DNA from 4 places in the Shewanella sp. 492 genome. Region 3 is predicted to be linked to each of the others. Evidence: predicted binding sites of a transcription regulator. Region 3 holds the regulator's gene; each other region holds the start of a gene.
The links. The regulator sigma-54, encoded in region 3, starts transcription at its own class of promoters, with help from an activator protein. The targets are predictions, from matches to a motif close to GTTGGCACGNNNNTNGNNT.

Region 1 (5,424 bases), 630 kb from region 3:
TGATTGGCGAGCGTGGCCGCGAAGTACGCGAATTTATTGAAGAGACTCTTGGCGAAGCTGGCCGGCGCCGCGCGGTGGTGATTGCCGCACCCGCCGATACCACGCCCTTGATGCGCCTGCGCGCGATGCGTTTATCCCATGCCATTGCCTGTGGTTTTCGCGATCAGGGCAAGCAAGTATTACTGCTGGTGGATTCGTTAACTCGCTACGCTCAGGCGCAGCGAGAAATCGCCCTCAGCTTGGGCGAGCCGCCAGCCACTAAAGGCTACCCGCCTTCGGCATTTGCGCAGTTGCCTCGTTTGGTGGAGATGGCCGGTAATGGTCAGCACCCACAAGGCACCTTAACCGCCTTCTATACGGTACTAACCGAGGGGGACGACCAGCAAGACCCCGTGGCGGATTCGGCCCGTGCGATCCTCGATGGCCATATTGTACTGAGCCGTAAACTGGCCGAGCGCGGCCATTTTCCCGCCATCGACGTTAATGCATCTGTGAGCCGTTTAGCCACTCAGATCGCCAGCCCAAGTCAGCTAGAGCAGAGCCATATTATGCGCCACCTCTTGAGTCGCTATAACGAGGTGCGTGAATTATTGCCATTAGGCGGTTATCAGGCGGGGCAAGATCCCGAGATGGACTTGGCTGTACAAGCCTATCCCGAGATGGCCAAGTTTTTACGCCAAGCGGCCGACACCAAAATCAGCCGCGCCGATAGTCTGCAACAGTTAGAGCAATTAATGGAAGTGATGGGTTATGCGCCAGCGTCAGCGACAACTGTCTAGATTGTGTCAACAGGAAGAGAAAAAGCTCGCGCAATTAGGGCTAAAGCGTGATGAGGCGTTGCGCCGTATGCAGCAGGCTCAGCAACAACATCAAGCCTTAAGTGAGATGATCAGCGATTATAGCGGTCGCCAATATGGGGCGCATCCGCTGTTATGGCAAAACGCGACCCAGATGGCCCAAGCGTTAGAGCCGATGAAGAGCAAACTGGCTCAACAGCAGACCTTGCTGCAACAAGAGCAGGCACGAGTCGACAATTTATGGCGTAAGCAGTTGGGGCGGCAGCAAGGACTAAAGTGGTTACAGCAGCAGACCAACGAGGCGCTACTGGAGCACAGCATGCGTCAAGAGCAAGCGACCTTAGATGATATGGCAGGGTTTTATACGCGGGGCAATGTGTCTCGCTAACGCAATTTCAGCTTAACATTAGCGAGCTAGGTGATTGCCGTAATCTATCTGTTGATGCTGGCTATCAGGATTGAGCAACCGAGTGAGGGTTTCTTGCTGCAATGCTAATAGACGGCCATTCACTTCATTGGCCTGATGGCTATCTTTCACTAGCAACTGTAAGTTATCCCACAAAATTTTAATTTGTGGACGCAACTGATTCGGAAGGGCGGCCAGTAAGCGCTTCATGCCATTGGCATCGCCATCAAACCCCAATTGTATCAGGATCTCACTACGCTGAGCGGCCCGTTGTGCTAGTTTGTCGCACAGTGCCGTTTGACGCGTATTATGCAGTGATAGCCCTTGGTTGTCGGTGCGCTGCATTAATTCTCTTTGATGTTTCAGCATGCTTTTTAGCTGGCTGTAGTCATCCACATCTAAGCGAATATCACGTAGCAGCGTCTGCACTAACAAGCGCTTATCAACTTGGGGTTTATCCATGTTGGTTAAGCATCTTATCGGCAATCTGATCTAAATCTACTGAGAAGCTACCGTCTTGCAGCGACTGACGCAGTGCGGCAATTTTGTCATGATCCACATCGTCAAGTTGCTGTAGTGCCTGCTGAGATTGTTCAAGCGACTGCCAATCCTGACTGATCGAAAGCTGCGCTGGAGCAGACGTAGCGGCTGATTGAGGCGCTGGGGTGGCTTGAGCATTTACATTGCTCTTATTGGCCCCAATCTCAGCTCCAATAGCGCTGTTGATTTTATTGATTTCCATTGTACTCACTCGATAATTCGGCTTGATACTCTATATGAGCGACCGGATTGTGACATCGCTAAAACTTTTTTAGGGATTTTTTAAGCTAATAAGCCTAAAACTGGGTGCGGACTCGACCTTTGGCCACCACATAGGCGGTGATCACCTTGCCTGAACTGCTATTTTTAACCCGAATAGCATCGCCCTCTTTACCCACATCCAAGGCGACGCCGAGCATATTAGCATAAAACCCCTCACTGCTGGCCTCGATAATCACCTCATCGCCGACATTAATCAGCCTTGGCGCCTCGAGATAGGCGGCGCGAATAGGTTTATTTTTACGCAGTTTGCGGGTTACTTGTTGGCCAAGCAAGTTGGCCTCTTGGGTGATCACATCTTGATCTGAGGCCTTCAGCGGTAACATTTTCCAGTGCAGATCGGCAGATGTCACTATCTCATCTCTTTGCAAGTTCCTATTGGCGACAGGTAAATAGGCGTGCAGCGTCACTTTTGCCCTGACATACAAAGACCAACCTTGAGAGGGGCAACTCAGCTTGCGTTGCACTCGGCCGAAGGGTAAGCCTTGAGGCGGATCTATGGTGATGCTTTGCGGGCAAGGCTCAAGGTTATCAGCCCCTGATGGCACGCGAATCACCATCTTATGTTGCACCTTATCGATAGCCTGTTGCTGTTGCCAGCGGCTCAGTTGTGTTTCGATTGAGCGCCGCATCTGTTGCTCAATTTGTGCGCTGGCGGAAGTTGTGTCTGTCTGGCTATACACCGGCAGCGGAAGTAAACCGAATCCGCCTAAGAGGAAGAGGGAAGTTAGGCTTCCGACTATGGCAGGTCTCAACATCTAAGTGTTTGTTTAATTTGATTTAAAATACTTGGCATATTAATTGTATACTCAGTGCCATAAACATTGTTGAGCATACATTACTAGGAATTGAGATGGCTATCAACCTCGATACGGCGTTGGGAATTCACCCCCAAACACTGAACTTTAGGGTAGAGAGAAGCAAGGTGCTGGCGGGTAATTTGGTGAACGCCGAAACCCCTGGTTACAAGGCGCGAGATCTGGACTTCAGTAAGGTAATGGCTCGCATTGAATCGGGTGCCAGCAACGCTAATCGCTACGATATCGGTTATCGCGTGCCTTATCAAAGTTCTGCCGACAATAACACGGTTGAGCTTGGCAAAGAGCAGGCGAGATATTCGCAAAATGCGATGGATTATCAGACCAGCCTGACATTTCTTAACATGAAAATTGCCGGCTTAAAAACGGCTATCGAAGGTCGCTAGGAGTCCCTATGTCATTTGGAGAAATCTACCAAATAGCGGGTGCAGGCATGAATGCCCAAACCATACGCTTAAATACCGTGGCCAGTAACTTAGCCAATGCCGGAACGGCTGCCGAGTCGCCAGAGCAAGCTTACCGTGCGTTAAAGCCGGTATTTGCCACTATCTATAGCCAGATGCAAGAAGGCAAAGCCGCCAGCGCCTCGGTTGAGATTAGCGATATAGTGCAAGCCGATGCGCCGCTGGATATGCGTTATGAGCCCAACCATCCGTTTGCGAACGAGCAAGGTTACGTGGCGTATTCCAACGTTAATACCGTTGAAGAGATGGCCGACATGATGGCGGCGAGCCGTTCGTTTGAGACCAGTGTTGAAGTGATGAACCGTGCCCGCTCTATGCAGCAGGGCTTACTGCAATTAGGAAACAAGTAAATGGAAGTAGGACGTACTACGGACAGCCAAGCGCAGCAGAGCGCTAATGTGTTGCAAGCGCCAGGCAATGATGCTGCCTCGCTCAAAAATGAATTTATGACGTTGATGATTGCTCAGATCCAAAACCAGGATCCGACTAAGCCGATTAACAGTGCCGAATATGTCTCGCAGTTAGCTCAGTTCTCGCAAGTAGAGAGCTTAGAGTATATGCGCGAAAACCAGTCGAACCAGATGGTGATGATGGAGAACTTAGGCATAGTGCAATCGGCATCGCTGATTGGCAAGAGTGCCATGGTGCCAGCCTCTGGCCTTGAACTAGGCAATGAAGCGGTTGAAGGCAAAGTGTTTTTAGAAAACGGCGTCGAAGACCTAGAGATTGAGGTGATCAACGAGCAAGGCGAAGTGGTGCAAACCGTTAAGCTGGGCGCGCAATCTAAAGGCGATATCGCCTTTAACATTGACCCCGAAGCCTTAGGCTTGCCTGCGGGCAAATATGAGCTTAAAGCCAACGCCACCGTGGGCGAGTCGGTGTTAATGGCACCCACATACATTAAAGCGCCAATCGAAAAAATTCATTTCGCGAGCGCATCAGGAATGATGATGGCCGAGATGGGCCATGGTCTAGGCACAATTTCAGTGCTGAATATTTCTGAAGTTTCATAAATTTATTTTAATAGGGTATTAGAATGTCATTTAACATAGCGCTAAGCGGCTTACAGGCCACGACACAAGATCTCAACACCATCAGTAATAACATTGCTAACTCATCTACCGTGGGTTTTCGTGGTGGCCGTAGTGAATTTGCCGCCATCTATAACGGCGGCCAAGCCGGTGGCGTCAGCGTCATGTCGACCAGCCAAAACTTTTCCAAGGGTGGCAGCTTAACTTACACCGGACGCCAGTTAGATATGGGGATCCAGGGTGAAGGTTTCTTCGTGCTAAAAGGCGTTGATGGCGGCGGTATGTATGCCCGTGCGGGTATGTTCCATCAGGATTCACAAGGTTTTATCGTTGACCCTGTGGGTAATCGCTTACAGGGCTATGCCGCGGGCGCCACAGGTCAAATTCAAACGGGTAACACCACTGATCTGCAAGTGCAAACGGCGGCCTTGGCGGCCAAAGCCACTACTACAGTTGGCTTAGTCTCAAACCTTGATGCTCGCGTCGATGTGATTGACCCAGCGTTAGTGCCTTTCGATCCTGCCAACATGGACAGCTACCACTCATCAAGCACCGTCAGTGTGTATGACTCTTTAGGTAACGAACACGCACTCACCCAATACCATGTAAAAACCGCCTCTAACGAGTGGAGCGTGCACTACATGATGGAAGGTGTTGATGTGACACCTGCTGGCGGTCACACCATGACCTTTGATTCAAACGGTATCTTAACCGCTGGCAATACCCTGACCATGAACATCAACGACCCAGCTATCTTAGATGGCGCGACGGCGATGGCATTCGATGTGGGCTTTGATAAGAGCACCCAATATGCGGCGGCGTACAATAACTCTAGCCTGAGCCAAGACGGTTACACCTCTGGTGATCTAAAGGGCGTACGTCTCGATGACAACGGTTTGCTATATGGCACATACACTAACGGCCAAGAGCAGTTACAGGGCCAAGTGGCACTGGCTAACTTCGCTAACCCTAATGGCCTAGAACCTATCAGTAACAATGCCTGGGTTGCCACAAACGGTGCCGGCCAAGCTATTCTTGGCGCGCCCGCTACCGGCACCATGGGTAACGTTACCGGCGGCTACTTAGAAG
Region 2 (5,424 bases), 730 kb from region 3:
CACACCCAAAGTGAATTGATGTACACCTAATGCTTTATCAAAACTGATCGCCATAAAATTGCCTCCTCATACAGATACCAACAAGAAAGCAATTGTTATGCCAAGCAAGATGTAAACGAGCAGAGAGTGATGAATAAAAAACCAGAACGATAAAAAATGCCAGCTTATTGCTGGCATTTTAGCTAACTGAGGTGATTAAGGTTAACCACGCTTTTGATAATAGATGCCAGGATTACAGCGCACCATCTCAAATTCTTCGGTTAATCCGGCAATCGACTCTGAAGCGCCAAGGAATAAGATCCCTTTGGGGTTCAAAGCGGCAGCAAATTGCCGCAATATTTTGGCCTTTGCCTCAGGTGCAAAGTAGATCAGTACGTTGCGGCAAAATATAATGTCAAATTTACCCAGTAAGGTATAACTTTCAAGCAAATTATGGGCTCTGAAATTAACCAGACGTTTTACATTATCGTTAAGCACCATAGAGCCAGGGGTTGTGGGTGCAAAAAATTGTCGTTTACGCTCATCAGATAAACCGCGCGCCAGCGCTAAATTATCATATTGCGCCGCCTTACACTTATCGAGCATGGATGGCGAGAGGTCGGTGGCCAGTATCGATGCACTCCCCGGTAAAGCCCCCGGCTTACGCTGCTGATATTCTAAAATGGTCATGGCTAACGAATAGGGCTCTTGCCCAGACGAACACGCTGCCGACCATATTTTGAGTGGCCGGCCTAAGCGGGTATATTCTGGCAATAAGTTATTTGCCAGTAACTCGAACGGATAACGATCCCTGAACCATAAGGTTTCGTTAGTGGTCATCGCATCGATAACCTCTGCTCTTAACTGCCGCTCCGTCGGCTTCATCGAATGTTTAACCACCTCAGATAACGAGGGAAGATTATATTTCCCCATTAACGGTGCCAAGCGACTACGAACTAAATATTGCTTATTTTCACCCAGCACGATCCCGCTGTGTTGTTCCAGAAATAACCTAAATTGGTTGTACTCAGCTTCAGCAAGTGATTTATTTGGCACCTAGATATCCCAATCTCAAAAAAATAAAACAGGCTACAACATACACTACTATAGCAAGCATTAAACAGCTCAGGGTTATACATTAGCTAACACACTGAGACAAGCATAAACTACGTAAAGTTAGGGGCTTGTATAACGACGCTTAAATTACAAACTAAGGTGCTTATTCACTGCTGCGGCTAACTCATCAGGATTAAATTTGGCAATAAAATCATTGGCGCCCACTTTTTCCACCATCGCTTGATTAAACACGCCACTGAGTGAGGTATGTAGCACCACCTTAATATCTTTAAGCTTAGGGTTGTCTCTAATCTCTGCCGTTAAGGTATAACCGTCCATTTCGGGCATTTCGATATCAGAAATCACCAAGGGGAGCTCACGAGCGACATTGTCCATATTGGCCGCCATCGCCTCTAATTGGTTGAGGGCATCACGGCCATCTTTAGCGGTATCGATTTGCAGATTTAATGACTCTAACGCCCTAATAATTTGCTTACGGGCCACTGTTGAATCATCAATCACCATAATATGATAGTGGCGGTCTCTATCTATGGTTAACTTATCATCCATTTCTTGGCTTATCTGCGTCTTAACAGGGGATATCTCATCGAGGATTTTTTCGACATCAAGGATCTCAACCAACTCCCCTTCGACTTCAGTAACGGCCGTTAAGTAGGAATAGCGTCCAGCCCCCTGCGGCGGTGGCATAATGGCTTCCCAGTTCATATTAATGATTCGCTCAACAGACTGGACTAAGAACCCTTGCACGCTGCGGTTATACTCAGAAATGATAATAAAACATTCGTCAATATTTTCAATTGGACGCCCCCCCGTAGCAGCACTTAAATCAATCACAGATATCGTCTTGCCGCGAATATGCGCCACTCCCCGAACCACAGGATTTAGCTTAGGTAATGCCGTCAATGGCGGGCACTGCAGTACCTCTTTGACTTTAAATACGTTAATACCAAATCGTTGCTTACTGTTTAATTTAAACAGCAGCAATTCTAGACGGTTTTGTCCCACGAGTTGGGTACGTTTATTTACTGAATCAAGAATACTCGACATAATGCCTTTGCCTTGTGAATGCTTCCCCAACCATAGTAACTATAAGTATAGGCATGCTAATTGCTTTAAAAAATGTGTATGATAACCAGGCCCTAAACTCGTCAAATTTATGACACTAATTTCTATGAAAAATGTCTATAAAGTACGGGCCACAACGAAGTATAGGTGCTCTCTAGCTATCTAAGCTAGTCTATTCAATATGAAAGTAAATACAGTATACTTTTTCATCGCTTTACTCTGCTCATGCCCAAGTTTTGCGGCTGATGAGCTTAGCGTACCCTCTTTATCGACGATATCACGATTAGCTATAGCGGCAATTGAAAATAAAATTGAAGCCCCAAGTGATGCTAAGGTCAATATATCGCCGCAAAGTTTAGACACCCGAGTGACGCCACCCGCTTGTAGTTCAGCATTAAGCGTTGAGGTCGCCAGCGATCGCGCTATTGGCCGTAACAATACCGTTAAAATCAGTTGTGAAACTCCAGAGCTAGCCTATCCTTGGCAAATCTACATATCGGTCAGAGTCGATATTCTTTACCCTGTGGTTGTGGCGACACAAACCTTAGGCCCGGGTGATCTGATTAACGCTGAGCAGGTGACACTCGCTTATGTAGAGCAGAGTAATTTACGTGGCCAACAATTTGATGATCCGGCGCAGGTCACTGGCACCCGGGTCAAACGCAGAATTGCCGCCAACCAAACCCTGTTTAGCAGTAACCTTTGCTTTGTCTGCAAAGGCGACATGGTGTCTATTTATGCCCGTACTGCCAATTTTGAGATAAAAACTATCGGTGAGGCCTTACGTGATGGTAACTTAGGCGATAGAATTCAAGTTAGGAATAGTCACTCACAAAAAATGGTAGATGCAAACGTTATCGGGGTCGGTGCGGTTGAGGTTAGAATGTAGTACGACATGACTCACTTTGATGAGCATTTTTTGTTGCTCACCACAAAATTCTACTAAAGCTTTAAAAGTGAGCGCCGATATACAGTTATGTTGATCTCACTAAGTAACGTTGGAACCTATTATGGCTATAGACATAAAGCATGTAAATACAAGCACGAACAATCGAGTCACGTCGCCATCAACCGATAAGTCATCGGCTAAAACTGGCCTGGTATCGCCCGAAACCACTACGGCTAAAACCGTAAAAAGTGACTCGGTATCGATAACTCCTCAGGCGCAGCAACTGCAAAGTGCTCAGGCAAAATTAAACAACTTACCTGAAATCGATACTAAAAAAGTCGAACAGATAAAAGCGGCTATTGCTGAAGGTCGCTATAAGATTGATGCCGACAAACTGGCCAGTAATATTGCGCAGTTTGAAAATGAACTAAAGGATCTTGGCTAAGCTGATATGAACTCAATAATCGACATCATCGCCAATCAACATACGTTATTAAACGACTTAAAACGCCTTATCGAAGCAGAGAAAGCGGCACTCATAGCACAAAGTGCCGATGAGTTGCTAACGCTGGCCGCAGATAAAGCTAAGTTGTTAGATGAGATCAAAGCGGTCGATGTACGATTATCAGAGCACCCCGACAGCGGTAAACTCAGTAGCGATCTTAAGCTGCAAAAATTAGTCGATATAACCAAACAAGTGTTAGCCCAATGTAAGACGCTTAACGCGCAAAATGCTACATTAATCGAACACAGCATGGCCAGTATCAATCGCTTCTCTCAAGCCTTGCAAGCCAGTCGAAACGCATCCAGTCTTACCTACGATGGTAAAGGCAAAACCTCAACGATTTCGACCTTAGGCAATAACCTTAAAGCTTAGGCACTTAATCACAGCGTAGTGTTATCTTGATTCAGCATCGCGCCTAGCTCATGCACCTCGCTTTCGCTACGCAATGACCCAATCTAAAAAACACAACCAAGAGACACAAAAAAGCCTCTAAAATAGAGGCTTTAATATTGCGCAATACATTAAGTCGCTCAATTAAAATGGAGCTCCGTTAAAAGGAAACTCTCTTAGAAGTAAGTCACTTGCTTCACTTTTTGTGGACGATTTTGCTGTTGGTACAAGGCCCACACTTGAGAAAAATCAAGTTCCAGCTCAGTCACATAATGCTCACCCGCCGGGTAACTCTTAACCACTCTGGCGCCGCGTATCACCCCGGTCACCGAAGCTTGAATATTATCATCAGACAACATCCAATCCCTGACTTGGCTCGACGCAGATAACTGCTGGCCGTATACCTGCTCAGCTAACTCACGATAAGCCGCGATTTTGGATGCTTGCATCGCCATTAATACCCGTTGCGACTGCTCTTTGGCCGGTTGTGTCGCTAAGGGGGCGTAGCCGATAGCGGTTAACTTAGGAAACTGCTCAGGCGCTTCTGTTTCCCACTGAATATATCTATCTTGGGAAGCGCAGCCACTTAGCGTCAGCAGTATTGCCATTAACCAGATTCTCATTGCAGCTCTCCTACCATTTGCATGTTACCCTGCCCCTGCATGCTGTGACGGATCAACAAGCCTTGCTTAGACTCCACCCGCTCAGACGCCCTAAGATAACCAGGCAATTCAGCCAAGGTGACACTCGCCGAAGCAACTGATACCACACGATTATTGGTTACATTCACAATACGACTATTGACCACCAGCTCATCAAGCGACAGATTCATGGTCGACACCAAAACATGCTCCACTGGCAAATCGTCCGCAAGTTTACGCCAATCACGACTCAATATAAAATCACCACTGTCGGTCACGCGCACACTTTGTGCCACATTGAGATCGACCAAATTAAATTGATGATCATGCATAGCAGCAATTAAACCTTGCTGTAATTGTAACCCCAAGGGATTAGTGCCACTTAAATTGCCTAACAACACTGGCGTTGTCACCAATAACGGATGCTTAGGTGTGAGTTGATCGTTTTGCCTGATCAGTTCATTAGCCAATTGTTGGCTTAGGTGTAGCACTGCCGATTGAGCAGGCAAAGTATTGCCGCTTGCCAATGACGGCGCAGCAGGCTCATTGCTCGCACATCCCCCCAATAGTAATAAAGATGACAAAAATATCGCTGTACGCATTGCTCTGTCCTGTATAACGCTAAGCAAGGCTTAGCCGGAAAAAATGCACATATAACATGCCGTTTCAATATGAACGCAAGGGCTTGATCGCCGCCCATCTAAGTTAACCGCTAACGATTTAACTGTTGACTTAACCTTTGACGGCGCTGATGCATTAACATCACAACCCGGTCGATACTGACGCAGACGATAACTTTGATTATCGCTATGTCACACGACAAATTCGCGGCGCGTTCGACTGGCATAAATTTAAAATGCAAATTATGAGCCAATAGC
Region 3 (5,424 bases):
GCTCGATATGGTTAAAGCAGGAGTGATATAAGATGCCACATCAAGGTTTTTACGGCCCTATCGCTGACTCAGTCTGGCAAAAAGCTAAACAGATTAAACTACTGATTTGTGACGTAGACGGCGTGTTTTCTGACGGGCTGGTTTATATGAGTAACTCTGGCGACGAGCTAAAAACGTTCCATACTCGTGATGGCTATGGCGTTCGCTCGCTACTGACTAGCGATATTGCCGTGGCGATTATCACCGGACGTAAATCGAAAATTGTCGAAGACCGTATGACGGCCCTTGGCATTAGCCATATTTATCAAGGGGTCGACAACAAGCTCATCCCCTACCAAGAGCTTCTGGCACGCTATCAAGTCAGCCCACAACAGGTGGCCTATATTGGCGATGACATGGTCGACCTACCCGTAATGCAACAAGTCGGCTTGTCGGTGTGCGTCGCCGATGGTCACCCTTATGTTAAGCAGCATGCCGATATGGTCACCCATATTAATGGCGGCCATGGTGCGCTACGTGAATTAACCGACCTTATTTTGCTAAGCCAAGATAAGTTTGAATCGGCTCACGGTATGAGCATATGAATAGAGTCACCCTGGCGATTATCGCGTTTTTTGGTACCGCTTTAGTGCTCTATTGGCAGGTGCAGACTAAGCAAGGATCACAAGCGCTGTTGCTCGACGCGTCCGATCGTCCAGATTATGTGATTAACAACATTAATAGCGTGCAATACGACGAACAAGGCAAACTTAATAGCCGCGTCTCGGCTAGCCATATGGAACACTATGCCGAGCGTAATATGACCTATTTTACCCAGCCTACTTATCTGGTCTATCCCGATAACGGCGATGCTCAGTGGCGGTTGCGCTCGGCTCGGGGTACATTAGACAAAGACAGTGGCAAAGTCATCTTGGAAAATAATGTCATTATTGATGCCATTAGCCCTGAAGAGCCCATCCAAACCATAGAAACCAACTACATGGAATTGGACCTCAACACCATGATCATGACATCCGATCAAACCATTCGGATCACCGGTAACGATTTTTTGATTACCGGAAAAGGCTTATATGCCGACCTCAATGCACAAAAAGTACGACTGACGAGCCAGGTAGAAGGAACATATGAAACTAAATAATCTTATTCTTGCAGGCCTGTTAACCATGGTTAGCCTGCAGAGTGCGGCGAATGAAACCGACCTGCTGCAAGAGGTTAAGATTTCAGCCGCAAGCCAAGAAGCTGATATTAAAAATAATCAGATTATCTTCAATGGCCCAGTAGAGGTGACTCAAGGCTCCATTAAAATTTTAGCCGATGAATTACGCGCCTTTACCAAAGAAAATAGTAGCGGCAAAATCTTAGTGGCAAAGGGTAAGCCAGCCACTTATACACAGGTGATGGAAAATGGTCGTCCAGCGTCAGCCAGCGCCAATGAGATCCGCTATGAACTGTCGACCCGCACTCTAACCCTAATTGGTAATGCCACCCTCGAACAAGAAGGTAGCCAAGTCACAGGTAATCAAATTCGCTACAACATTGAGCAGCAACAGTTGATAGCCGAAAGTACGGGTAGCGATCGCGTTATCACCATCATTCAACCCGAAAGTTACCAAGACAACAGCAAAAGTCAGCCCCAAGAACAGCCCAAGCAGGAAAAGCAATGACAGAGATGACGCTAAAAGCGGTTAACTTAGCCAAAAGCTACAAAAGCCGCGCCGTGGTACAAGATGTCAGCTTAACCGTACGCACAGGGCAAATCGTCGGCTTGCTAGGGCCTAATGGCGCAGGTAAAACCACCACCTTTTACATGGTGGTCGGTCTAGTCCAGAGTGACAAGGGACGTATTTTTATTGACGATGACGATCTCACTTTAGATCCTATGCATTTGCGCGCCCGCAAAGGGATTGGCTATCTACCGCAAGAAGCCAGTATTTTTCGGAAATTATCGGTACGCGATAATATTATGGCGGTATTACAAACCCGACGCGAGCTCAGTAACGATGCGCGCGAAGAGGAGTTGGAGCACCTGCTAGAAGAGTTTCATATTACTCACATCCGCGATAGTCAGGGGATGGCACTGTCCGGTGGCGAACGTCGTCGCGTCGAAATCGCCCGAGCATTAGCCGCCAATCCTAAGTTTATTTTGCTTGATGAACCCTTCGCCGGGGTCGATCCCATTTCGGTTATCGACATCAAAAAGATTATTGAGCAACTGAAAAATCGTGGCCTTGGCGTACTGATCACCGACCACAACGTACGTGAAACATTGGATGTGTGTGAAAAAGCCTACATTGTCAGTCACGGTAATTTGATTGCCGAAGGAACACCCGATGAGATCTTAGATAACCAACAAGTTCGAGCGGTGTACTTAGGAGAACAATTCAAGCTATAGTTAACGTTATTAGCGCTCAAGGTAAAAGGCTAAACCGCTCTTACCTTGTTAAGTAGATCATTCGCCTTAGCGGTTTAATACCAGAGGCAGCTTTCTCACTTTAGAATTAGAAACAAGGGAATAGCAGTACGATGAAAGCGTCACTTCAGCTCAAAATGGGTCAGCATTTAACCATGACGCCCCAGTTGCAACAGGCCATTCGTCTGTTGCAACTCTCGTCATTGGAATTGCAGCAAGAGATCCAGCAAGCATTAGAGTCTAACCCTCTACTCGAGTTAGACGAGGAGCAAGAAGGCGCCAATATCGACTCAGAACAAGAGCGTAATGACAACTTCGACACCGATTACAATGAGCAACTGCAAGTCGACTCGAGTGAAGACAATTCAAGCTTAGAAACCTCCGACGCACTCAATCAAGACTCTATGCCCGATGAGCTTCCCGTCGACACCACATGGGATGAGGTCTATACCGCCTCACCCAACTCCAGCTCTGGTGCCATGCGCGACGATGACATGCCCTTTCAAGGGGAAACCAGCGAAGGCTTGTATGAACACCTCGAATGGCAAAAAAACCTCACGCCCTTTTCTGACAACGATCTTGCTATCGCCACCGCCATCATTGACGCCATAGACGAGCGCGGCTACTTGACGCAAACGTGCGACGATATTCTCGAAGCCATGGGCGATCCTGAAATCGAACTCGACGAAATTGAAGCGGTATTAAAACGGGTACAACATTTCGATCCTATCGGGATTGGTGCCAGAGACCTCAGCGAATGCCTGATGATCCAACTGGCCCAATACAACCCCGACACCCCGCATATCGACAACGCCAGACTCTTGATCCGTGATTACTTAGATCTTATCGCCGGACGAGACTTTCGCCTATTGATGCGTAAGACCAAGCTGAAAGAGGATGACCTGCGTGAGGCCATAGCGCTAATTCAAACCCTCAATCCGCGCCCGGGGCTGGCCATTACTGCCAGTCGCGACGAATACGTGATCCCCGATGTCACAGTTAGCAAGAAAAAAGGTCGCTGGGTGGTCGAGCTTAATCCCGATAGTATGCCTAAGATTAATGTAAACCAACATTATGCCTCGATGGCACGCAGCACCAAAAACCAAGCCGATGGCCAGTTTATTCGTGGTCACTTGCAAGAAGCTAAATGGTTTCTAAAAAGTTTAGAGAGCCGCAACGATACCTTGCTTAAGGTCACCAACTGCATTGTCGATTTCCAGCAAGGTTTTTTCGAGTTTGGTGAAGAAGCGATGAAACCTATGGTGCTTAATGATATTGCCGAAGCGGTCGAGATGCATGAATCGACCATCTCGCGGGTCACTACCCAAAAGTATATGCACACGCCAAGAGGGATTTTTGAGCTGAAATACTTTTTCTCCAGCCATGTCGGGACCGACGATGGTGGTGAATGCTCTTCTACTGCGATCCGCGCTTTTATTAAGAAGTTAGTCGCCGCAGAAAATCAAAAGAAACCCTTAAGTGACAGTAAGATGGCACAACTGCTGGCAGAGCAAGGTATCCAAGTCGCTCGACGCACGATTGCAAAATATCGTGAGGCGATGTTGATACCGCCGTCAAATCAACGTAAAAGCTTATAATCAACAACTGGAAACCGGAGGAATCACTTTATGCAAATAAATCTGACTGGGCACCACATCGAGATCACCCAATCTCTGCGCAACTATGTTGAAGAAAAGTTTACAAAGCTTGAACGGCATTTCGATCAGATCAATAATGTCCATGTGATATTAAATGTCGAAAAATTGATGCAAAAAGTTGAAGCAAAGTTACATCTCCGTGGTGGGGAAGTATTTGCAACATCAGAGCACGCGGACATGTATGCCGCGATAGATTCCCTGATCGATAAATTAGATCGTCAGGTCATTAAACACAAAGAGAAGCTAATAAAGCATTAACGATGGAACTTAGTACCATCCTGCGGCCGGAGTGCACAACCTGCGCCACTCCGGGCAGTAAGAAAAAGGTACTGGAACTTATCAGCGACTTGGCCGCTGTCCAGTACCCCACCCTTTCCTCTCAAGAGATTTTTGAAAGCCTTTTGGCGAGAGAGAAAATGGGCAGCACAGGTATAGGCAATGGTATCGCGATCCCTCACGGACGGCTGACGAATATTGAGAAGCCAGTCGCCGTATTGATTAAATGTGCTGAGCCAATCGCATTCGATGCAATTGATAATCAGCCCGTCGATATCCTCTTTGCATTATTGGTTCCTTCAGAGCAATGCGAACAGCACCTTAGCACCCTCGCCGCGATGGCAGAGAAATTAAGTGATAAAGCCATCATCAAACAGCTAAGAAAAACCCACGACGAGGCAGAATTGTATCAGGTGATCACCCAATGAAATTGGTAATGGTATCTGGGCGATCAGGCTCAGGAAAATCGGTAGTCCTTAGGGTACTGGAAGATCTGGGTTATTACTGTGTCGATAATCTGCCACTACAGATGATGGACTCACTGCTCAGTCAGCTCAAAGGTCGAAATGAACTCGTAGCCATAAGCGTCGATGTGCGCAACATGCCCAGCGAGGACATTCAGCTGGAGAAGCAGCTAGCTAATCTCCCTAAAGATACCGAAATACTGAGTTTCTTCTTAAACTCATCTGACGATGTGTTACTTAAACGCTACAGTGAAACCCGCAGGTTACATCCACTGTCACGCTCAAAAGCCTCTCTCAAAGAAGCCATTCAACTTGAAGGCAAAATGCTCGAGCCTATCTCTAAGATGGTCGATCACTACATCGACACCTCTACCCTTAACATCTATGATTTAAGCGATAAGGTACGCGAGATCTTACTAGGCACAGTAGACAAGGAGTTAGTGATTAACTTTGAGTCATTTGGCTTTAAATACGGTATGCCAAGTGAAGCAGACTTTATGTTTGACGTGCGTTTTCTGCCCAATCCCCACTGGGAAACGGAGTTACGCCCGCTGACGGGTCTCGACCAACCAGTGCAGCAGTTTTTAAGTCAGCAGCCGCTAGTAAATAAGTTTAT
Region 4 (5,424 bases), 750 kb from region 3:
GGGAGTTCCGAGAGGATCTCTTCTACCGCTTAAACGTGTTTCCCGTTGAGATGCCAGCACTACGTGAGCGTAAAGACGATATACCCCTGTTACTGCAAGAGCTTGTGAGTCGAGTCTATAACGAGGGCCGTGGTAAGGTACGTTTTACCCAGCGTGCCATCGAATCACTTAAAGAGCATAGCTGGTCAGGTAATGTCAGAGAACTGTCTAACCTAGTCGAACGTTTAACTATTCTCTATCCTGGTGGCCTAGTCGATGTGAACGACTTGCCATTGAAGTATCGTCATATTGATGTGCCAGAATATCAAGTTGAAATCAGCGAAGAAGAGTTAGAGCGTGATGCCTTGGCGTCTATCTTTAGCGATGAAGTGGTGGTGGATATGCCTGAGAGCCGCTTCCCCAGTGAATTACCACCTGAAGGGGTCAACCTGAAAGATCTCTTGGCTGAACTTGAGATTGATATGATCCGCCAAGCGCTAGAACAACAAGATAATGTGGTCGCCAGAGCCGCAGAAATGCTGGGAATACGTCGCACCACCTTAGTTGAAAAAATGCGTAAATATGGCATGAGTAAAGACTAACCACTCCTGCTTACAGGTACAAAAACACTGATCTAAGGGCACTCATCATAGTGCCCTTTTTTATTGGCATAATATCTGCATTAACTCCGTTAGCAGCATTTTATTGACGGAGTGATTATGTCCGCTACGCCCAAATTAGATTTTACTGAGTTTGACTCAGCGCCATTGATGATGGCCAGCAGCGTCGCTAACGATGCGATGTCTAGCACCATGGAGCATATTCTCCAAGCGATGCCATCTGGTGTAGTGATCATTAATGGCGATGGTATTGTGACTGAGGCTAATCCAGTGGCGGTACAGTTACTTGGGCAGCCACTGGCGGGCATGCGCTGGCTGCAGATCATTAACCGCGCCTTTGCGCCGCAACATGATGATGGCCACGAAGTCTCACTGAAAAATGGTCGCCGAGTTAAGTTGGCGATAACCCCCTTAACGCCAGAGCCAGGGCAGTTGATTGTGCTGACCGATCTGACCGAGACCCGTTTGCTGCAAAAGAACTTATCTCACCTGCAACGTTTATCTGCCTTAGGTAAAATGGTGGCAAGCTTAGCGCATCAAGTGAGAACCCCATTATCGGCTGCCTTATTGTATGCCTCGAATCTGGGTAGCCCGAAACTAACCCCGGATTCACGCCAGCGTTTTCAATCAAAGCTTATCGACAGGCTCAATGAGTTATCGCAGCAGGTCGATGATATGTTGTTGATGGCTAAAGGGCGTCAACAAGAGTTGACCGATGAGTGTACCATGACCGAAGTGGTCGATATTGTGCTGGCCAATTGTGAGCCGATCGCGGCGCGCAAAGAGTGTCGCTTGCATGTGGATATGACCTCAACACAGACCTTTATGGCCAATCGCGCCGCATTGAGTTCTGCCATTAATAATTTAGTGATCAACAGTGTAGAGGCCGGAGCCACACACATTTGGATTAAGGCGCAGGATAATGCGCAGGAGATCCTGTTTGAAGTGGTTGATAACGGCAAAGGGATGGATAAATCCATGCAGCAACAGGTATTAGAACCATTTTTCACCACCAAATCTCAAGGTACTGGCTTAGGTCTGGCCGTGGTGCAAACCGTGGTGGCAAACCATCATGGCCAACTGCAGCTCAATTGTATACGCGGTCAAGGGTGCCGGGCCTCATTCGCCTTACCGGCAATGGTCGAACAGAACGTGGAGGTGGCCCATGGCTGAAGCTCATATCTTATTGGTTGAAGATGACGTTTCTCTGCGTGAGGCTTTGGTCGATACCTTACTGTTAGCCCAGTATGAATGTGTCGATGTTGGCTCTGCCGAAGAGGCGATAGTGGCGTTAAAAGAACATCGGTTTGACATGGTGATCAGTGACGTGCAGATGGACGGCATCGGCGGCTTAGGCTTACTCAATTATTTACAGCAGCACTACAGTCAGTTGCCACTGCTATTAATGACCGCTTTTGCCACCATAGATAATGCGGTGAGCGCCATTAAATTGGGTGCGGTTGATTATTTAGCTAAACCCTTCGCGCCCGAGGTGCTATTAAATCAGGTGTCGCGCTATTTAAAACCTAAATTGATCGAAAATCAGCCGATTGTGGCCGATGACAAAAGCCTAGCATTATTGGCGTTGGCGCAAAAGGTGGCTCATTCAGACGCCTCGGTGATGATCATGGGGCCAAGTGGTTCGGGCAAAGAAGTATTAGCCCGCTACATTCATCAGCACAGTACCCGCACCGAAGGCCCTTTTGTGGCAATTAACTGTGCGGCGATCCCTGAAAATATGCTTGAGGCGACCCTGTTTGGTTATGAAAAGGGCGCATTTACTGGCGCTTATCAGGCCTGTCCGGGGAAATTTGAACAGGCACAGGGCGGCACCTTGTTGCTTGATGAGATCTCTGAAATGGATTTAGGCCTACAGGCCAAGCTATTACGGGTGCTGCAAGAGCGAGAAGTCGAGCGCTTAGGTGGCCGCAAAACCATTAAGCTAGATGTGCGGGTATTGGCGACATCCAACCGTGATTTAAAAGCTATCGCCGCTAGAGGCGAGTTCCGTGAAGATCTCTATTATCGGATTAACGTTTTTCCGCTGACATGGCCGGCATTGTATCAGCGCCCTGCAGATATTTTACCCTTGGCTAAGCACTTAGTGCAGCGTCATGCCAAGTCGGGCGGATTAGCTTATGTACCGCAATTAGATGAGTCGGCATCACGACGATTATTAACCCATCGCTGGCCGGGTAACGTACGTGAGCTCGATAACGTGATACAACGAGCCCTGATTTTACAGTCGGGAGATAGCATCACGGGGGGCGATATTATTATCGACAACCAAGATATCGGTATCGACAGTGCGCCGCAATTTGGCGAACCCAAAAGTGCCGAGCTAGATGGCCTAGGCGATGAGCTCAAAGCACAAGAGCACGTGATCATCCTCGAGACATTGTCTCAGTGCAATGGCAGTCGCAAGTTGGTTGCCGAAAAACTGGGGATCAGTGCCCGCACACTGCGTTATAAAATGGCCAAGATGCGCGATTTAGGCATCCAACTTCCGGCGTAATTCCCCCTCGTAAAACGCACAACATGGGCTATGACCGATAAGCGCAGCAGAAGTTATCTTCTTATGCTGCGCTTTTACTTCTGCTATTTAAGGCTCGCGGTTCACCGCTTATTTGCGTGGTCAATTCTAGACCAATGCTTGATTTAATGGTCACCTCTAGGCGGTTATTTAAGCAATTCGCTGGCTTAAAGTGCTATCGGTTGATCATTCTGGCAATAATATTGCATTGCACTTGCTAACAGAAATTTTTCGTCAATAATACGGCGACTAAGAGGTTAGTATGCAGATTGGTGCCAATTCTTTATTGCAGGAGATGCAATCGCTCAGTGGTGAAATTAAGCCTAGCGGGATCACTCCTAACATAACTCAGCAAGTCTCCAACACCAGTGGCAGTGACTTCGGTCAACTCCTCTCACAAGCGGTCGGCACAGTGAACTCATTACAGGGGCACTCATCGTCGATGCAAACGCGTCTCGATATGGGCGATACCCGAGTGACATTATCTGACACTGTTATCGCACGCGAAAAAGCCAGCGTCGCATTTGAAGCCACAGTGCAAGTGCGTAACAAACTTGTCGAAGCGTACAAAGAGATCATGAGCATGCCGGTATAGTGGGCAGCTTTTTCGATCACGCATTTCTTAATAAAAAACACAGCAGGTATCTATAGTGAGCACAGATATGGTAGTGGGAACAAACTCTACTGCAGACGACATGTTAGCCGGTGGAGTCCAAGAAGAGCACAAACCCAGTGGTGGTGCTTTTGGCGGCGTCGACATGCTACGTCAAGTGACCATGATCTTAGCGCTGGCGATCTGTTTAGCCTTGGCTGTGTTTGTCATGTTATGGGCGCAAGAGCCTGAATATCGCCCGTTGGGTAAAATGGACACTGCCGAGATGGTGCAAGTCCTCGATGTGCTAGATAAAAATAAAGTTGACTACCAAATTGATGTTGATGTGTTGAAGGTGCCTGAGGATCAATATCAAGAAGTGAAAATGATGCTCAGCCGAGAAGGCATCGACAACTCGGCAGCTAAAAATGATTATCTGTCCCAAGACAGCGGCTTCGGTGTCAGTCAGCGCATGGAGCAAGCACGTTTAAAACACAGCCAAGAGCAAAACCTTGCCCGTACCATCGAAGAGCTTAAGAGTGTCAATCGCGCTAAAGTGATTTTGGCCATCCCCAAAGAAAATGTCTTTGCTCGAAATCGTTCAACTCCAACCGCCACCGTAGTTATCAGTACTCGCCGAGGCGGATTAGGCCAAGAAGAGATAGACTCGATTGTCGACATCGTCGCCTCTGCGGTACACGGTCTTGAGCCTACGCGCGTCACGGTTACTGATTCTAATGGCCGTTTACTTAACTCGGGCAGCCAAGATGCAGTTTCTGCAAGGGCCAGGCGAGAGCAAGAGTTAGTACAGCAAAAAGAGTCAGAATATCGCAATAAGATTGAGTCGATATTGATGCCTATTCTCGGCCCAGAAAACTTTACCGCTCAGGTCGATGTGAATATGGACTTTACTGCCGTGGAGCAGACCGCGAAACGCTTTAATCCTGATTTACCTGCCATGCGCAGTGAAATGACCGTTGAAAATCAATCGGTGGGCTCGACCACAGGCGGCATTCCTGGCGCGCTGTCGAACCAACCGCCGATGGAGTCGAACATTCCTCAAAACGCGATGGATAACCAACAAGAGCGCACGGCACCTGGCTCTAGCCATAAAGAAGCCACCCGCAACTATGAACTCGACACCACCATTAGCCATACCCGCCAGCAAATTGGCGTGGTCAGACGCGTCAGTGTATCGGTTGCCATCGACTTTAAAACCGGTCCTGCTGGCGCCGATGGTCAAGTGCAGCGTGTGGCGCGCACCGAGCAGGAGTTGGCCAATATTCGTCGGCTACTCGAAGGCGCCGTGGGCTTTAATACCCAGCGAGGGGACATGATTGAACTGGTTACGGTTCCCTTTATGGATCAGTTGATTGAAGACGCGCCTGCGCTAGAAATGTGGGAGCAACCCTGGTTTTGGCGCGCGGTTAAGCTAGTGATGGGTGGGCTTATTATTCTGGCGTTGATCCTCTTTGTGGTGCGGCCGATGTTAAAACGGCTTATTTACCCCGATGCCAATAAGATGCCAGACGATCCTATGCTAGGGGGCGAGCTTGCAGAAATTGAAGATCAGTATGCCGCCGATACCTTGGGCATGTTAAATCGTCCCGATGCCGAATACAGCTATGCCGATGATGGCTCTATTTTGATACCGGATCTGCATAAAGACGATGATATGATTAAGGCCATCCGCGCCCTAG

Region 1: a site for sigma-54 is predicted at 2,811-2,829, ahead of flgB (flagellar basal body rod protein FlgB). Genes of this name have one in related genera too.
Region 2: a site for sigma-54 is predicted at 2,151-2,169, ahead of flgA (flagellar basal body P-ring formation chaperone FlgA). Genes of this name have one in related genera too.
Region 4: a site for sigma-54 is predicted at 3,323-3,341, ahead of fliE (flagellar hook-basal body complex protein FliE). Genes of this name have one in related genera too.

What each region holds. Positions count from the first base shown of each region.
Region 1 is NZ_CM181702.1:3,910,760-3,916,183, reverse strand. Features, by position in the region: gene AC5YBX_RS17260 (FliI/YscN family ATPase) at 1-779, shown strand, start outside; gene AC5YBX_RS17255 (hypothetical protein) at 751-1,185, shown strand; gene AC5YBX_RS17250 (flagellar protein FlgN) at 1,204-1,665, opposite strand; gene flgM (flagellar biosynthesis anti-sigma factor FlgM) at 1,658-1,945, opposite strand; gene flgA (flagellar basal body P-ring formation chaperone FlgA) at 2,040-2,654, opposite strand; gene flgB (flagellar basal body rod protein FlgB) at 2,876-3,226, shown strand; gene flgC (flagellar basal body rod protein FlgC) at 3,235-3,654, shown strand; gene AC5YBX_RS17225 (flagellar hook assembly protein FlgD) at 3,655-4,317, shown strand; gene flgE (flagellar hook protein FlgE) at 4,341-5,424, shown strand, end outside.
Region 2 is NZ_CM181702.1:1,216,244-1,221,667, reverse strand. Features, by position in the region: gene flgB (flagellar basal body rod protein FlgB) at 1-54, opposite strand, end outside; gene AC5YBX_RS05415 (CheR family methyltransferase) at 202-1,035, opposite strand; gene AC5YBX_RS05410 (chemotaxis protein CheV) at 1,183-2,103, opposite strand; gene flgA (flagellar basal body P-ring formation chaperone FlgA) at 2,303-3,010, shown strand; gene flgM (flagellar biosynthesis anti-sigma factor FlgM) at 3,132-3,455, shown strand; gene AC5YBX_RS05395 (flagella synthesis protein FlgN) at 3,462-3,887, shown strand; gene AC5YBX_RS05390 (LPP20 family lipoprotein) at 4,082-4,528, opposite strand; gene AC5YBX_RS05385 (FlgO family outer membrane protein) at 4,525-5,148, opposite strand.
Region 3 is NZ_CM181702.1:488,836-494,259, reverse strand. Features, by position in the region: gene AC5YBX_RS02270 (KpsF/GutQ family sugar-phosphate isomerase) at 1-31, shown strand, start outside; gene kdsC (3-deoxy-manno-octulosonate-8-phosphatase KdsC) at 33-584, shown strand; gene lptC (LPS export ABC transporter periplasmic protein LptC) at 581-1,138, shown strand; gene lptA (lipopolysaccharide transport periplasmic protein LptA) at 1,125-1,664, shown strand; gene lptB (LPS export ABC transporter ATP-binding protein) at 1,661-2,392, shown strand; gene AC5YBX_RS02245 (RNA polymerase factor sigma-54) at 2,524-4,008, shown strand; gene hpf (ribosome hibernation promoting factor) at 4,039-4,326, shown strand; gene ptsN (PTS IIA-like nitrogen regulatory protein PtsN) at 4,329-4,772, shown strand; gene rapZ (RNase adapter RapZ) at 4,769-5,424, shown strand, end outside.
Region 4 is NZ_CM181702.1:1,238,066-1,243,489, forward strand. Features, by position in the region: gene AC5YBX_RS05505 (sigma-54 dependent transcriptional regulator) at 1-581, shown strand, start outside; gene AC5YBX_RS05510 (sensor histidine kinase) at 699-1,772, shown strand; gene AC5YBX_RS05515 (sigma-54-dependent transcriptional regulator) at 1,765-3,114, shown strand; gene fliE (flagellar hook-basal body complex protein FliE) at 3,395-3,727, shown strand; gene fliF (flagellar basal-body MS-ring/collar protein FliF) at 3,795-5,424, shown strand, end outside.